2 linked regions of the Simiduia agarivorans SA1 = DSM 21679 genome follow. Each later gene encodes a partner of the first gene's protein in a complex. Links are inferred from orthologs where the notes say so. Each region holds a gene or a part of one and is shown in the gene's direction. Other genes may lie near its edges.

The links.
Region 2: the proteins of M5M_RS03430 (region 1) and M5M_RS09415 are in contact, whole or in part, in a crystal structure (PDB 1JZD), measured with the Escherichia coli proteins. The link is inferred for Simiduia agarivorans SA1 = DSM 21679 from one-to-one orthologs.

Annotation. Positions count from the first base shown.
Region 1 is NC_018868.3:756,482-764,714, reverse strand. Bases 1-2,958 are described here. They hold M5M_RS03430 (DsbC family protein), read left to right. Parts: upstream 1-1,076; coding sequence 1,077-1,841; downstream 1,842-2,958. Other genes in these bases: M5M_RS03425 (homoserine dehydrogenase), read left to right, coding at 2,009-2,958; xerD (site-specific tyrosine recombinase XerD), read left to right, coding at 123-986; rplS (50S ribosomal protein L19), read left to right, coding at 1-44. Outside these bases: more of M5M_RS03425, read left to right, coding at 2,959-3,313; thrC (threonine synthase), read left to right, coding at 3,338-4,732; M5M_RS03415 (acyl-CoA thioesterase), read left to right, coding at 4,778-5,233; M5M_RS03410 (cupin domain-containing protein), read right to left, coding at 5,224-5,574; single-stranded-DNA-specific exonuclease RecJ, read left to right, coding at 5,941-7,662; M5M_RS03400 (arylesterase), read right to left, coding at 7,644-8,233. UniProt on the Escherichia coli protein: Acts as a disulfide isomerase, interacting with incorrectly folded proteins to correct non-native disulfide bonds.
Region 2 is NC_018868.3:2,104,688-2,112,851, forward strand. What follows is about bases 2,936-5,824. They hold M5M_RS09415 (protein-disulfide reductase DsbD family protein), read left to right. Parts: upstream 2,936-3,427; coding sequence 3,428-5,221; downstream 5,222-5,824. Other genes in these bases: M5M_RS09410 (tetratricopeptide repeat protein), read right to left, coding at 2,936-3,202; aroQ (type II 3-dehydroquinate dehydratase), read left to right, coding at 5,557-5,824. Outside these bases: M5M_RS09400 (copper chaperone PCu(A)C), read right to left, coding at 1-468; M5M_RS09405 (EAL domain-containing protein), read right to left, coding at 485-2,425; more of M5M_RS09410, read right to left, coding at 2,495-2,935; more of aroQ, read left to right, coding at 5,825-5,994; accB (acetyl-CoA carboxylase biotin carboxyl carrier protein), read left to right, coding at 6,039-6,500; accC (acetyl-CoA carboxylase biotin carboxylase subunit), read left to right, coding at 6,529-7,875; M5M_RS09435 (M1 family metallopeptidase), read left to right, coding at 7,981-8,164. UniProt on the Escherichia coli protein: Required to facilitate the formation of correct disulfide bonds in some periplasmic proteins and for the assembly of the periplasmic c-type cytochromes.

The DNA of each region.
Region 1 (8,233 bases):
ATCTGGCTGGTAAAGCTGCACGCATCAAGGAAAAGCTCAACTAAGTTGGGTGTTTCTGAAAAACCGGCCTTTTGGCCGGTTTTTTTATGCCTGTAGAATAAGGGCATAAGTCAGGAGACTGTATGATCGATCGTTATCTCGATGCAATCTGGATGGAAAAAGGGTTAAGTGATCTCACGTTGGCCGCATACCGGAAAGACTTGAGTCAACTAGCGGAATTCCTGCAAGGCAATCTGGAGCATGCACAAACCCCGGCGCTTCAGGCATTTTTGGCGCATCGGTTCGCACAGGGCGCCAGCGCCCGCTCCAGCGCGCGTCAGCTGTCCTGTTACAGAGGTTTTTTTGCCTGGCTGGTACGGGAAGGGTTTCGGCGCGACGATCCCGTGGCCACAATCAGCAGCCCCAAGCTGGGGCGCCCTTTACCAAAGTCACTGACAGAAGCGGATGTAGAGGCGCTCTTGGCAGCCCCTGCCCTTGATGAGCCCGTTGGCCTGCGCGACAAGGCGATGCTCGAGTTGTTGTATGCAACGGGGCTGCGGGTAAGTGAGCTGGTAGGCCTTGCACTATCCGAGATCAATTTGCGCCAGGGTGTCGTGCGGGTAATGGGTAAGGGATCAAAGGAGCGTTTGGTGCCGCTTGGAAGGGCAGCCATTGAATGGCTGCAGCGTTACCTGAAAGAGGCGCGGCCTGATTTGCTGAAAGGGCAATCCGAGGTGGTATTCCCCAGTAATCGTGGGGAGCAAATGACACGCCAGACCTTTTGGTACCGCGTTAAACACTGGGCCAAGGTTGCCGGTATTTCAAAGCCGCTGTCGCCACACACTCTGCGTCATGCCTTTGCAACGCATTTGATAAACCACGGTGCTGATTTGCGTGTGGTGCAATTGCTGCTGGGACATTCAGATTTGTCTACTACCCAGATTTACACCCATATTGCCCGCGAGCGGATGAAACAATTGCATGGTTTGCATCATCCAAGAGGTTAGGGCGCAGGTTTTCGCGTTCGGAGTCACTGCGCAGGTGCGCATAAGCAGGTATTATTCAGACGTTTATTATCAGTTTTATAAGGAACCATCATGTTGAAGCCTATGTTGATTGCCATGGGAATCGGTCTTGCTCTGGCGTCAGGACAGGTAACAGCCCAGCTCGCGCCTTCGGCGTTGCCCGTATCACCTGACGTTGAAGCGCATCTCAAGCGCAAGATTGGTGCTGCGATTCCACATATGGCAGTCACTGGTATACAACCTGGGCCTTTCCCGGGTATCTATGCCGTTTCCCTGTCCAATGGTCCGACCCTGTACACGGACGCAAAGGGCGATATGTTGGTTGCCGGTGATCTTTACAGCATCAAAGGTCAGAAACTGGTCAACGTCCGGGAGCTGGAGCTGCAAAAAGTACGCAAACCCATGTTGGCCTCGCTTAATAAGGACGACATGATTGTGTTCCCCGCCGAAGGAAAGCAAAAAGGGGCAATCTATATTTTCACGGATGTGGATTGCGGTTATTGTCGGAAGCTGCACCAGGAGGTGCCGGCGCTGAACAAAGCGGGCGTTGAGGTAAGGTATCTGGCGTACCCCCGCGCCGGTATCGCCAGTGAATCCTATAACAAATTGGCTCACGCCTGGTGTGCCGATGACCCCAATGCCACCCTGACCCGACTCAAGCAGGGGCAGCAGGTAAGCGGCACTGTCTGCTCAGACAATCCGATTGCTGCCCAATACCAGCTGGGAGCGGAGATGGGGGTAGGTGGTACGCCTGCTATTTTTCTTGAATCTGGTGAAATGATTCCCGGCTATAAACCTGCTCCAGAGTTGCTGAAGATGCTTGGCATCGATTCCTGAGCAAGGTTTGTCCTCAATCCCAGGGGTAAATACCCCAGCTGACCCGGCAGCCTGATTGACAGTTGCTGCCCGGGTCAGTAAGGTTGCGGCTTTTGCAAGAATAAGCCTGTTTTTGTCCTATTGTCGCAACAATTTCTTGTGCAATTTGCCTTTCAGAGGAAGTTATTTTGAAACCTGTCAAAGTAGGCCTGTGTGGCCTCGGTACTGTTGGCAGCGGTACTTTTGCTGTGCTTTCACGAAATCAATCAGCCATCAGTGCTCGCGCGGGCGTACCGATTGAAATCGTCCATGTGGGCGCGCGTCGCGATAATCCGGCCTGTGACCTGGCCGGTGTAAAAGTCAGCCGCGATATTTTTGATGTGGCCCGCGACCCTGAAATCGATATTGTTGTCGAGCTTATTGGTGGCACAACCACCGCCCGGGAACTGGTTTCAACGGCAATTGCCAACGGTAAACATGTCGTTACCGCGAACAAGGCTTTGATTGCCGAGTTCGGCAATGAATTATTTGCAGCGGCGCAAGCGCAGGGCGTCAGCATTGCGTTCGAGGCCGCAGTGGCCGGCGGTATTCCTATCATCAAAGCCTTGCGCGAAGGACTTGCCGCAAACCAGATCGAATGGCTGGCCGGCATTATTAATGGCACGGGTAATTTTATCCTGACCGAGATGCGGGACAAGGGCCGTGACTTCCACGATGTATTGAAAGAGGCCCAGGCACTTGGCTATGCAGAGGCGGATCCGACGTTCGACGTGGAGGGGATCGATGCCGCGCACAAATTGGTCATCCTGGCGTCTTTGGCGTTCGGGATGCCGCTGCAATTTGACAAGGTGTTTACAGAAGGTATCAGCCAGATCGCGCCGGAAGATGTCAATTACGCTCAGGAATTGGGGTATCGGATCAAGCATCTGGGGATAGCCCGGCAGACCGAGGCCGGCATCGAATTGCGAGTGCACCCTACAATGATTCCTGCCAAGCGTCTGATCGCCAATGTGGATGGTGTGATGAATGCCGTTCTGGTGAAAGGCGATGCCGTTGGACCGACACTTTATTACGGCGCGGGCGCCGGCGCTGAACCCACAGCGTCAGCCGTTGTGGCCGATATAGTCGATGTGGCGCGCACCTTGTCAGTGAGCACGTCGCAGCGCGTTGCGCATTTGGGTTTTCACGCCTTGGCAAATCCAAATCCCAACATTCTTTCCATGGATGAAGTGGAAACAGCCTACTACTTGCGTTTACTGGCGGAAGACCGGCCGGGTGTCCTGGCAAAAATCGCCAACATTCTGGCGGAAGCGCACATCAGCGTAGAAGCATTGATTCAGAAAGAACCCATCAACGGTGCTGCAGAAGTACCGCTGATTCTGTTGACCTCACGCGGACGTGAGCGTCAGCTGATGCTGGCGATCGATAAAATCGAAGCGCTGTCCGAAGTGCACGGTGGTGTGACTCATATCCGTGTGGAATCACTCGGCTAACGTTTTAACCAATTGGATTCAACTGTGAAATACATCAGTACCCGCGGGCAAGCGCCCGCGTTGTCTTTCGAAGACGCTGTGCTTACCGGGCTTGCCAGTGATGGCGGCTTGTATGTGCCGGAGAATTTACCCCAGTTCAGTAAAGACACTATTGCCGGCTGGGCCGGTTTATCCTACGACGCCCTGGCGTTTGAGGTGATCAAGCCATTTGTGGCAGGCGCTTTGACCGACGAAGAGCTGCGTACCATTATCCAGAAGGCCTATAGCAGTTTTCGCCACCAGGCTATCGCGCCTTTGGTACAGACCGGGCACAACGAATGGATCTTGGAATTGTTTCAGGGGCCAACGCTGGCGTTTAAGGATTTCGCACTGCAGTTTTTGGGACATCTGCTCGACCACATTCTCGCCCGCCGCAAACAGAAGGTAGTGGTGATGGGTGCGACCTCGGGGGATACCGGTTCGGCCGCGATTGAAGGTTGCTCGCGCTGTGAAAATATCGATATCTTCATACTGCACCCCCATAATCGCGTCAGTGAAGTGCAGCGCCGTCAGATGACGACGGTTCTGAGTGACAATGTGTATAACATCGCGCTGGAAGGCAATTTCGATGATTGTCAGAATATGGTGAAGGCCAGTTTTGCCGATCAATCTTTCCTGCCCGATGGCCGGCAATTGGTGGCAGTGAATTCCATCAACTGGGCGCGGATCATGGCTCAGATTGTGTACTATTTTTACGCCGCCGTCGCTTTGGGTGCACCGCACCGGGCAGTCTCGTTTTCAGTGCCTACTGGTAACTTTGGCGACATCTTTGCGGGCTACCTGGCGCGGAAAATGGGGCTGCCCGTTGAACAGTTGATTGTGGCCACAAACGCCAACGACATACTGCACCGCTGTATCAGCGCAAATGATCACAGCAAAAAGCCATTGATACACAGTCTGTCGCCAAGCATGGATATTATGGTGTCCAGTAACTTCGAACGTTTATTGTTTGATCTCTATGGGCGGGATGGCAAGGCCATCGCAGAACTGATGGCGTCGTTTAAGTCAGGCAGTATGACCCTGTCCGAGTCTGCGTTGCAGAAGGCGAGAGAAGTATTCAGCAGTTATCGCCTTGATGATGAAACCATGACCAAGGTAATTGCTGGTGTTTACGACACGACCGGCTATTTGCTCGACCCGCATACTGCCATTGGCGTCGAGGCTGCGCGCAAGTGCCGTGCAAATGTTTCAACGCCGATGGTGTGTCTGGCCACGGCCCATCCAGCGAAATTTCCCAAAGCGGTCGCTAAAGCGGGCGTTACCGATACGCCCGCTTTACCACACCACATGGCCGATCTTTTCGACAGAGAAGAGCGCTACCAGGTGTTGGCGAATGACCTGGCCGGCGTCCATCAGTATATCAGCGGACAATTGAGCTAATATAAGGGAGCATCCGCTCCCTTTTTTATTATTGGTAAGTGAATTATGCGTACCCATACCACTGAAATGTCAGTTCTTGTTACACCGGAAATGAGTAATTTCGGGGGCAAGATGCACGGCGGCGAACTGCTCAAACTGTTGGATAAAGTGGCGTATACCGCTGCCATCCGGTATTGCGGATCTTATGTGGTGACTTTGTCTGTGGATAACGTACTGTTTAAGCAGCCAGTCGCTATCGGCGACCTGCTGACGTTGATGGCTTCTGTGAACTATACCGGCACCAGTTCGATGGAAATCGGCATCAAGGTTGTTTCAGAAAATCTCGAAACCGGTGTGGTGCGCCATACCAATACCTGTTATTTCACCATGGTGGCGGTAGACTCAGATGGCAAGGCGATACCGGTCGAGCCGCTTGAGGTTAAAACCGATGAACAGCGTCGGCGCTGGCAGCAAGCGGAAGAGCGCAGGGCAGCGAGAGTGCGCAAGCGCACTCATTCATAAATCACGTAGATTTTAGTGACTTTTTCGGGTGTCTCCCAAGTCCCTTTAAAGCCTGCCGGTATAACAAAGTTGTCTCCGGTTTTCACCCGGCTTTGTAGGCCTTGCTCATCTGTAATAATGGCCTCGCCATCCAGAATATGGCAAAACTCATCCTCGCTGTAACTGATGTGCCAACTTCCGGCATCCGATGACCAGGTGCCCACATGAAAGTTGCCCGCCTTGTTGGTGAACTGGTGGTAAGTTTCCGTGTGCGGATTGCCTGCTATGCGTTTTTCTGCCGCAACCGGTGCGGTACTGTGTGCACCGAGGCCTTCGGCAATGGTTAACAATTGAATGGTCATTTTTTGCTCTCTTTCGTGTTTCCAAGGCCAGTGTAGAGCAAGACTCCGCCCAGTGCTTTGCCCCAGACGTGGTATGCTAGGGCCTGTTCACACTATTTTGGTTGCCGCTGTTGCGGCTAGAAAAGCGTCAATTGAGTGATGCGGCATTCCGACGCGAGAAGCGCAGTTTGGTTACTCCAAATAAGTGACGAGCAACGACAAGTGGCGCTTTTCTAGCCGCAACCCGGAGGGCTGGCCCCATTTTTGCGCCCAGCATCGTTGTTGGTCGCTTATGTAGCTTTTGCTACACGGCGCCCCCACCGCCTTGCTGAGCACAAAACTGGGCTCCAGCAGCGACAATCAAAATAGTGTGACCAGGTCCTGCCTATGAAAATCCAGACCCGACATTACACCCCAGACGACTGTCAGTTTTCGCCTGCTATGCCCGCTGTGTTGCAGCGTGTTTATGCGGCCCGGGGCATTCGTTCCGAACAGCAATTGCCAGACAAGCTCAGTGAGTTGTTGCCCCCGAATATGAAGGGCATGGATGCGGCAGTTGCGTTATTGACCCAGGCCGTAACCGATCAGAGGAAAGTGCTTATTCTGGGCGACTTCGATGCCGATGGTGCCACCAGTTCTGCATTGGCGGTATTGGCATTGAAAGCCATGGGCCTGCAGACGGTGGACTATCTGGTACCCAACCGGTTCGACTACGGCTATGGTCTGACGCCTGAGATTGCCGCAGTGGCAAAAACCTTTGACCCCTGGTTGATCGTGACTGTGGATAACGGCATTTCCAGTATTGAGGGGGCCAGCGCGGTTAAGGCCGCCGGCATCCGCTTGCTGATCACCGATCATCATCTACCCGCCGATGAATCGCCTGATGCTGACGCCATCGTCAATCCCAATCAGCGCGGCTGTGAATTTCCCAGTAAAAATCTCGCGGGCGTGGGTGTAATTTTTTACGTATTGAGTTGTTTGCGAACAGCCCTTCAGAAAGCGGATTGGTTTTCGCGGATGGGTATTTCGGCTCCTGCCATGGGCGAGTTTCTCGATATCGTGGCATTGGGTACGGTGGCCGATGTGGTGCCGTTGGATGCCAATAATCGTCTCCTTGTGGCGCAGGGATTGGCCCGGATACGTGCAGGTCGTTGTCGGCCCGGTATCATCGCCTTGTTGCAGGTGGCTGGGCGCAATTATCAGCGGGTGGCGGCCCAGGACATGGGTTTTTTTGTGGGTCCGCGATTAAACGCCGCCGGCCGCTTGGATGATATGTCCTTAGGTATCCGGTGCTTGCTCGCCCCGGATTATGAAGAGGCTCTGGGATTGGCGCAGCAATTGGATGATTTCAATCGGGACCGACGCCAGATAGAAGCCGGTATGCAAAAAGAAGCGGAAGCCTTTTTGGCCCGGATGCAGGATGATGATCACAATCCTTGGGGCGTGAGTTTATTTCACGAGCAATGGCATCAGGGCGTGATTGGAATTCTGGCGTCGCGGGTCAAAGACAAATTACACCGTCCCGTTATCACTTTTGCCGATGCAGGGGATGGGCTGATCAAGGGTTCCGGTCGCTCCATTCAAGGACTGCATTTGCGGGATGCTTTGGATCGGGTGTCGGTAAAGAATCCAGGGCTCATTAAAAAATTCGGTGGCCACGCCATGGCGGCGGGCTTGACCATAGCGCGCGCAGAATTCGAGCGTTTTGCAAACGCTTTCGATCAGGTGTGCCGGCAGTTATTGACCGAAGCCGACTTGCAGGCAGTGATATTCACGGACGGTGAGTTACTGCCAACCGAGCTGAATCTGGATACGGCATTTTTGCTGGCAGATGCAGGCCCGTTCGGGCAACAGTTCCCCGAGCCCCAGTTCGAGGGTGAGTTCATTCTGCGCCAGGCGCGCATTGTGGGCAACAAGCATTTGAAAATGACCGTTTCACCCGCCCAAACGCCGACGCTGCAGCTGGATGCCATTGCGTTTAATGTGGATGTGGCAGTTTGGCCCGATGCATCGGTTGAGCGTGTGCGTTTGGTGTATAAGCTGGACGTCAACGAATTCCGCGGGCAGCAATCGGCGCAGCTGTTGGTGACTTACCTCTGCGCCAGTTGAAGGGCGTCCAGCACCTGGTCTTTCATGGTGTTTTGCGCCGCCGCGGTGGGGTGAATGCCGTCGGCTTGCATCATGCCGTCAACCAGTGCCAGTTCTGTGAGGAAAAAAGGGATTAAGCGAGCGTTTTTGTCGGCCGCCACCTGACTGAAAATCGCGGTAAATTTTTCTGTATAACGCTTGCCGTAATTGGGTGGAATCTGGATTTCCATAACGACCACCTCGGCACCAGCGGCTTGGCCCAGGCTGACCATCTGGGAGAGGTTTTGGCGCAGGGTTGCCAGTGAGTAACCCCTCAAGCCATCGTTGCCACCCAATTCGATGATCAGTATCTCGGGCGAATATTTATCCAGCAAAGCCGGCAGACGGGCAAGGCCACCCGCGGTGGTGTCGCCACTGATGCTGGCATTGATCACCTTGTAATCATTTTTCAGATCCTGTGCCATCAGCGAGACCCAGCCCTGATCCGGGTGTTCAAGACCATAGCCGGCACTCAGGCTGTCACCCAGTACTAACAGGCGGGGGGCTGGTTCCGCTGAAACTGAGACAGACAGCAGCAAGCCCGCGAGCAATG
Region 2 (8,164 bases), 1.3 Mb from region 1 along the record:
ATGATCAGCGCCGCGGGCCGAACGCACGTCGGCGGTGGCTGCAACTTTTTCGCCGGAGGCAAATCTGAATTCAGTCGCGACCGTCTGGCCCGCTCGCAATGGCGCCGCCAACCGGAACAGCATCACGTGATACCCGCCGGGTGCCAACTCTACCGTTTGGCCTGCAGGAATCACCACCTGCTCCAATCTGCGCATGCGCATCATGCCGCCATCGTCCTGACTGGCATGCAATTCGGTTTTATCGGCACCCTGGACGGCCACAGAAACCAACGTGACATCTTTTTTGCCGGTGTTTTTCACACTGGCAAACAGTGCCGAACTGGATGTACCCGGAATGGATTCCCTCGCCCAGCTGTCGCTGATCACTACGTCCGCAAAACTCATGGACGAGACCAATAACGCCGCAGGCAAGGCCAGACCCGCCAATAACTTTACCGATAGCGGCTCGCAAAACGCCATTATTTTCATGCTGCACTCCTTATTATCAGCCCTGTTCATCAACGGGCAAATCCTCAGCCGGATGGCCCAGCAGGTATCCCATGCCACCGTCCAGTCCCAACGCGGTAATCTGCTGCCACTCGGCGGCCGTTTCCACGCCCTCGGCCAGCACCATCATATCGCAACTGTGTGCGATTTGAGCCAAGGACTTAACAAAGAACTGGTTTTCCTGACTGGCGTCAATCGCGCGAATGAAGCTGCGATCAATCTTCAAGCTGTATAGCGCAAGCGATTGCAGATAGTTGAACGCTTTACCCGCCTGACCAAAGTGGTCGAGCGCTACCCTGACGCCCTGGGCCTGCACCCGCGCCAACAAATCTGTCAGTTCACTGCGATGATTTACCATCACCTGCTCGCTGACCTCCAGAATCAACCGCTCCGCTATAGCCGGGTGCTGACCCAGAAAGTGTGACAACCACAAACCAAAACCGGTATCGGCCACCGTGCTGGGCGATAAGTTCACACACAAATCACATTCCGGTACGGGCAACACCTGCGCCAACTTTTGTAACACACACCGATCCAATTTGGGCGCCAGACCAAAGCGCTCGACCAGCGGCAGTACTCTACCCGCACTTTGTAACTGGCCATCCACCGGTATACGTACCAGCACCTCTGCATGCAGCAACGATTGCGAGGCATCACACACCGGCTGGTAATGCAGCACCAGACCGCCGGCATCCAGTAACCGGCCCAGTAATTGCTGCCATTCGTTTGCGGGGCGTCCAGCCGAGCCCGAGGGCTCTGCCATCATCCATGCCGGTCGGCGCTGATGCTGAGCACGGCGCAGGGCTTCGTCCGCATTGGCCAGTAACTGGCTGTCCAGCGTCACCGCCGGCACATGCACGGCACCGATGGCGGCGGGAATACTGCCCTCGGGCCAGGCAATTTGTTGCAACGCCTGCGCAAGCCCGGCGCACAGCGATTCCGTCTGTTCACGCTCAATGGCAGGCACAAAAATACAAAAATCCGCACCACCTCGACGAGACACAATTGCACCCGGCCAACGCTCTACCATCGGTACCAACAGCGCGGCCACCTGCTTTAAAAGTAAGTCGCCCGCTTCACGGCCCTGCAACTGGTTGTAGGTCTGCATGTCACTGATTTGCAATAACAACAGTGCACCTTCGCCGCCACCGCGTTCGGATTGAATGAAGGATTCCAGGCGCGCATCAAAATCCACCCGGTTTGACAGGCCGGTCACAGCATCCTGATGCGACGCCCGGTGCAGCGATTCGGTCAGCTCCAGTTGCTCGCGGAACATATCGCGGATTTTCACCACCATGCGATTCATGGCCAGCACCATGCGCCGCAATTCGCGCGTGCGCGGCAAGGTGGCCTGCTCGGTGAACTCACGCCGGCAAATGGCTTCCGCCTGGCGCTCCACCTGGCGCAGCGGCCGCAACAAAAAGTGCAGGGCAATGCCCGCAAGCCCGTAGGCAAGTACTGCAGTGAACATAAACAGCCACAACTGCTCATTGAATACCCGCCACAAGTCGCGATACGCCAGGCCGGTGTGCGCACTCACTTTGAGTTCACCCAAACGGAACCAACCGCTGATGACCTCCGACTTACCGGCGGGCTCGGGGATTTCAATCAGATCGATGAACCACGCCGGTACGCCGTCAGCTTCCAATTGCTGATTGCGCTCCACCAGTACCTGCCCGTTCAGATCGAGATAGACGATCTCGCGGTAGTAGCCGCGATCAAAAATCACATCGATCATCGAGCCCACCAGGACCAGATCCTTATCCTGTGCCGCCTGGGAAATCGAAAAACCCAGGGCTGTTGCCGTGTCCTGTGCGTGGACCTGCATCTGCTCGTAAAAATAGCTGCGGGCATTGAACACGCTGACCACGAGGTTGCCCGCGAGCAACACGATAACCAGACAGGTGATAGCAAAAATTAACTGACGTAACAGGCTCACCGGCGCTCCCGGACTGACTGTGGATTTTGCCCTGACTATAGCATGAGCGGCGATGACCACCGCCAGTGGTTATCCGGCCGATGCGACCGGCGCAAGCTGTTGCGGGACTGGCACCACCACGATCCGCGGTCTGGGCGACAAGCCGGTGGTTGCGCTGAACTGGAACTGGGGCTGAGCCTGCTTGAGCTGTTGATAGACCCAGCGGGCCTCGGCGTCTGTGCGAGCGTAGATCACAATGCGCTCCTTGTGCCTGACCAGCTGGGACGCCAACCCTTGCAATTGAGCCACCAAACCGGGGTCGCGCGATGACAAGGCATCCACCGGTAGCGGCAACTCATTCAGCGCGGCGCCGGCCAGCACCAACTGCTCCTGCTGTGCCAGCGCCTGGCGCAGTGCGATTGCCTCCGGATTCTGTGGATCTACGCGCAATAATCGGCGCAGGTACCGTTGCGCGCGCTTGTAGTCACCTTCGGACAGGGCGGCATTGGCAAGCGCAAGGTAGCGCCGGCAGATCATACTCAAGCCACGACGGGCATGGGGGTTTTCAGGGTCCAGCACCAATGCGCCGCGGTACAGCTCGAACGCACTGTTGCGCAAAGGCACGGTCAGGTGGTCGCGCGCCAACGCCTCGTCCGCCGCCGCCAGGTATTCCAACAGCTGGTTTTCCGGCTCAACCGCAGAGGGCTCGAAAGGTGCCGGCCGCTGCAACTGGGTCAGCTGCGTCAATTGCGGCACGCAGCCAGACAGAAACACCAGCAGCGCTGTAACAATCCACACCCGCGGCCGATCAGACCATCGGGAGGTGGCGCCCGCTGACAAGATGACAGCTGCGGGCGACGATTTTTGAGTTAATGGAACACGTTGAAGCACTGACCAATCCGACAAAACCACTGCCAAAGCGACAAAACGCCACGGGAAGCACACAGCTGACCAGAGGCAGGTGCTATCCTTGACCTCTTTTCTGCCCGACCCACCCGGGCATCCACATAGACATTTGTACCGGTGAACGACACTATCCCTATGCTCGCACTCATTACCCGCACGATTCACAGGGGCGCACAGTGTGCCAAAAGCCACCCACTCGCGCCAGTTTCAATACTGCTGACCCTGCTGCTTACGTTGGCGATGGCGCCCGCCCAGGCCCAGTTCACCACTGACGGGCTCGGCAGCGAACCCGAGTTCCTGCCCGTAGAAGAAGCCTACCAGGCTGTGCCGCTGGTGACGGGGCAGCAATTATCGCTGGAGTGGCGCATAAGCCCCGGCTATTACTTGTACCGGGAGCGCTTCAACCTCCAGGCGGCCCAAGGCGGTCAAACCATCCCGCTGAGTACCCAGTGGCCCGCCGGCAAACACAAATATGACGAGTACTTCGAGAAAGAACTCGAGGTGTATTACTCCGGTGTGATGCTGGAATTAGCCGGCGCCTTGGATCTGACGCAGGATTTCGAGCTCCTGACCCAATCCCAGGGCTGCGCCGACGCCGGCCTGTGCTACCCACCGCGCAATCAACGCTTCCTGTTCGACGCCAGCACCGGCCAATTCACCGAAGTGGCCGTACAACTACCCGTTGCTGCCGAATCCGCGCCAGCGGCATCAATCCCGACTCCGGCGCCCGAAGGCAGCTGGGCATTTGCCCTGCTGGCCGCTTTGTTGGGTGGCGCCATCCTCAACCTCATGCCCTGTGTGTTCCCGGTGCTGTCGATCAAGGCGCTCTCGCTGGCCGCCAGTGGTGAGGACGCCCGCCACCGGCAAATGCATGGCTGGGCCTACACGCTGGGGGTTGTGCTCAGCTTTGTCGCCATTGCAGCCGCCTTGCTGCTGGTGCGTGCCGGCGGCGAAGCGGTGGGCTGGGGCTTTCAGCTGCAGACACCGGGTCTGATACTGGCACTGGTCTATCTGTTCTTTATTCTGGGCCTGGCACTGCTGGGCGCAATCGAAATTGGCTCCGGCCTTGCCAATCTGGGCAGCGGTTTGGCCAGCAAAGGCGGACTCAAGGGTTCTTTCTTTACCGGTGGTCTCGCCACCCTGGTGGCCAGCCCGTGTACGGCGCCGTTTATGGGTACCGCGCTGGGCTACGCCATGACCCAACCCGCCTATGTCAGCCTGACCGTGTTCGCCGCCCTGGGTACCGGCATGGCATTGCCGTTTCTGGCTTTGTGCTACTTACCCAACCTGCACCAATGGCTGCCAAAACCCGGCGCCTGGATGGAAACCTTTAAGGAAATTCTGGCCTTCCCTCTGCTGCTGACCGCCATCTGGTTGCTGTGGGTGTTGGGACGTCAGACCAGCACGGATCAACTGGCGCTGGCACTGTGTGGCCTGGTGGCACTCGGGTTTGCGTTGTGGGCGTGGAAACGCCGGCACTGGCTGGGCCGGGCCTTCGCCGTCGCCGCCGTGGCAAGCGCGGTAATCCTGCCGTTGGCAGACGCCGACAGCCCCGACATCTGGACAGCCTATGACAAAGACAGCTTCAGCCAACTGCGCCAGAGCGGCCAGCCGTTGTTCGTGAATGTCACCGCCGACTGGTGCCTGACCTGCCTGGCCAACGAAAAACTGGTGTTCAGCCAGCAGGACGTGATGATTGAAGTGGCTGACGCGGATTTGCTGTTAGTGAAAGCTGACTGGACCAAATACAATGCCGATATCACTGCACTGCTGGCGCAATACCAACGCAATGGCGTGCCGCTCTACCTGATGTTCCCCGCAGATCCGGCGGCCAAACCCGAGATTTTGCCGCAGCTGCTGACGCCCGAAATCTTTACCGACGCACTTTACCGCGCGATAGAGACAAATTAAGCGAAATTGAACACCAAAGCCTGCAAGTTTTTAAATCTTGCGGGCTTTGGCTGTCAAACTGCAGCCACTTTCGCCAAACATGTCGCCTTCTGCCCACTTCCAGACAACCAAATCCCAAATAAAACAAGCGTTTTGATGCTAACTTCTGCGAACTGGTAGCGATTAGGTAAGAATTCACGGTTTTCACCTGCAACCCGTGGACAAGGAGTCACAAATGGGGCACACTCGCCCTTCATTTTCGGCTCCCGACCCTTTTGCCGACGTTCGTTGCACGATCGCGGCCAGATCAGGGAATCGGGTCATTTTGAATCAACCAGGTGACGAAATTCTCCGGCATGGCGACAATTCTTGTACTGCACGGCCCAAATCTGAATTTACTCGGCACCCGCGAGCCTGGCGTGTACGGCAGCACCACGCTGACCGACATCAACCAGCGCCTGACCGAACGCTGTCTGCGCGACGGCCATCACCTGCAAGCCCTGCAAAGCAACGCCGAATATGAACTGATCGACCGCATTCACGACGCCAAGCGCGAGGATGTGGATTTCATTCTGATCAACCCCGCTGCGTTTACCCATACCAGCATCGCGCTGCGCGATGCGTTATTGGCGGTCGCGATCCCCTTTATCGAAGTGCACCTGTCAAATGTGCACGCGCGTGAACCATTCAGACACCACTCCTACTTTTCCGATGTGGCGGTGGGTGTCATCTGTGGGCTGGGAGCCCAGGGATATGAGCTGGCATTGGAAGCCGCACTTCAGAAACTGGCCTGAAAACCAATTCCTATTAACAGGCAATAACACAAAGTGAGAGTGTGATGGATATTCGCAAAATCAAAAAGTTGATTGAGCTCCTTGAAGAATCCGACATCGGCGAAATTGAAATTAAAGAGGGTGAAGAATCAGTGCGCATCAGCCGTGGCTCCAGCCACCAGCCGGTGATGCCCGTGCAATACGCCGCTGCGCCTGCCGCAGCACCGGCCGCTGCACCTGCCCCTGTTGCGGCAGCCGCCGCACCGGAAGCCGCCGCCGCGCCGGCCACCAGTGGTCACGCAGTGAAATCACCCATGGTGGGCACCTTCTACCGCTCCCCCAGCCCGGGCTCACCGGCGTTTGTGGAAGTGGGCAAACAAGTGAAAGCCGGCGACGTCATCTGCATTATCGAAGCCATGAAGATGATGAACCAGATTGAGGCCGACAAGGCTGGTGTAATTGAGGCGATACTGGTAGAAGACGGCGAGCCCGTCGAGTTTGATCAACCCCTCGTCACCATCGTTTAACTGACGGCTGCCGACAGGAGTTGACCTCATGTTTGATAAAGTACTGATTGCAAACCGCGGCGAGATTGCGCTGCGGGTTTTGCGCGCGTGTAAAGAGCTCGGCATCAAAACCGTGGCCGTGCACTCGCAAATTGACCGCGACCTGAAGCACGTGCGCCTGGCCGACGAAACCGTGTGTATCGGTCCCAACCCGTCGCCCAAAAGCTACCTGAATATCCCGGCCATTATTTCCGCCATGGAAATCACCGATTCGGTGGCAGTACACCCCGGTTACGGCTTCCTGGCCGAAAATGCCGACTTTGCTGAACAGGTGCAGCGCAGCGGGTTTGTTTTCATTGGCCCCGACCCGGACGTGATTCGCCTGATGGGCGATAAAGTCTCTGCCATCGCGGCAATGAAAAAAGCCGGTGTACCCACCGTGCCCGGCTCGGACGGCCCGCTGCCGGATGACCGCGAGCGCTGTCAGGAAATCGCCAAACGCATTGGTTACCCGGTGATCATCAAGGCCGCTGCCGGCGGTGGTGGTCGCGGCATGCGTGTGGTGCATACCGAAGCGGCGCTGATCAACGCCATTCAGCTGACCAAATCCGAAGCCAAGAACGCGTTTGGCGACGATACCGTGTACATGGAAAAATTCCTCACCAACCCACGCCACGTGGAAGTGCAGGTCATGTCTGACGGTCAGGGCAATGCCGTGCACCTGTACGATCGCGATTGCTCTTTGCAGCGCCGTCACCAGAAAGTACTGGAAGAAGCACCGGCACCCGGCATTCCCGATGCTGTGCGCGAGGCCTGCTACGCATCCTGCGTAAAAGCCTGTATTGATATTGGCTATAAAGGCGCCGGCACTTTTGAGTTCCTGTACGAAGATGAACGTTTCTACTTCATCGAAATGAACACCCGCATCCAGGTGGAGCACCCGGTCACCGAAATGGTTACCGGCATCGACCTGATTAAAGAGCAAATCAGTGTGTGTGCGGGCAACAAATTGTCGATCAAGCAGGAAGACATCGTGCTCAAAGGCCACGCCTTTGAATGCCGCATCAATGCAGAAGATCCGAAAACGTTCATGCCCTGTCCGGGCAAGATCAACACTTTCCACAGCCCCGGCGGGCTGGGCATCCGGGTCGACTCGCACATTTACGGCGGCTACAGCGTGCCCCCGAATTACGACTCCATGATCGCCAAGGTGATCAGCTACGGAGACGACCGGGAAATCGCGCTCAAACGCATGCGCAACGCACTGGATGAAATCGTGGTGGACGGTATCCGGACCAACATCCCTCTGCAGAAGGAGCTGGTGCGCGATGCTGGCTTCGCGAAAGGGGGCGTTAACATCCACTACCTCGAGAAAAAGCTCGAAGCCAACAAGTGATACCAAAGCCCGCATCTGCGGGCTTTTTTGTCTTTGCCCCGGGCATTTTTGGGGTGTGGCGCCGCCTTATCCGTCTTTAACCTGACACAATAAACGGAGTATCCCATGTCCCGGACATTTTTCGCCTGGGTCCTGCTCATTTGCACCAGCCTCGGTGCCCATGCAGCCACACTGGACCCATCCAAGGACTACCACAGCCAGTCCAACCCCCATCAGATTAAGGTGACCCATTTCGCATTGGACCTGAATGTGGATTTCAAAAAGCGCGAGCTGGCAGGTCATGTGGTTT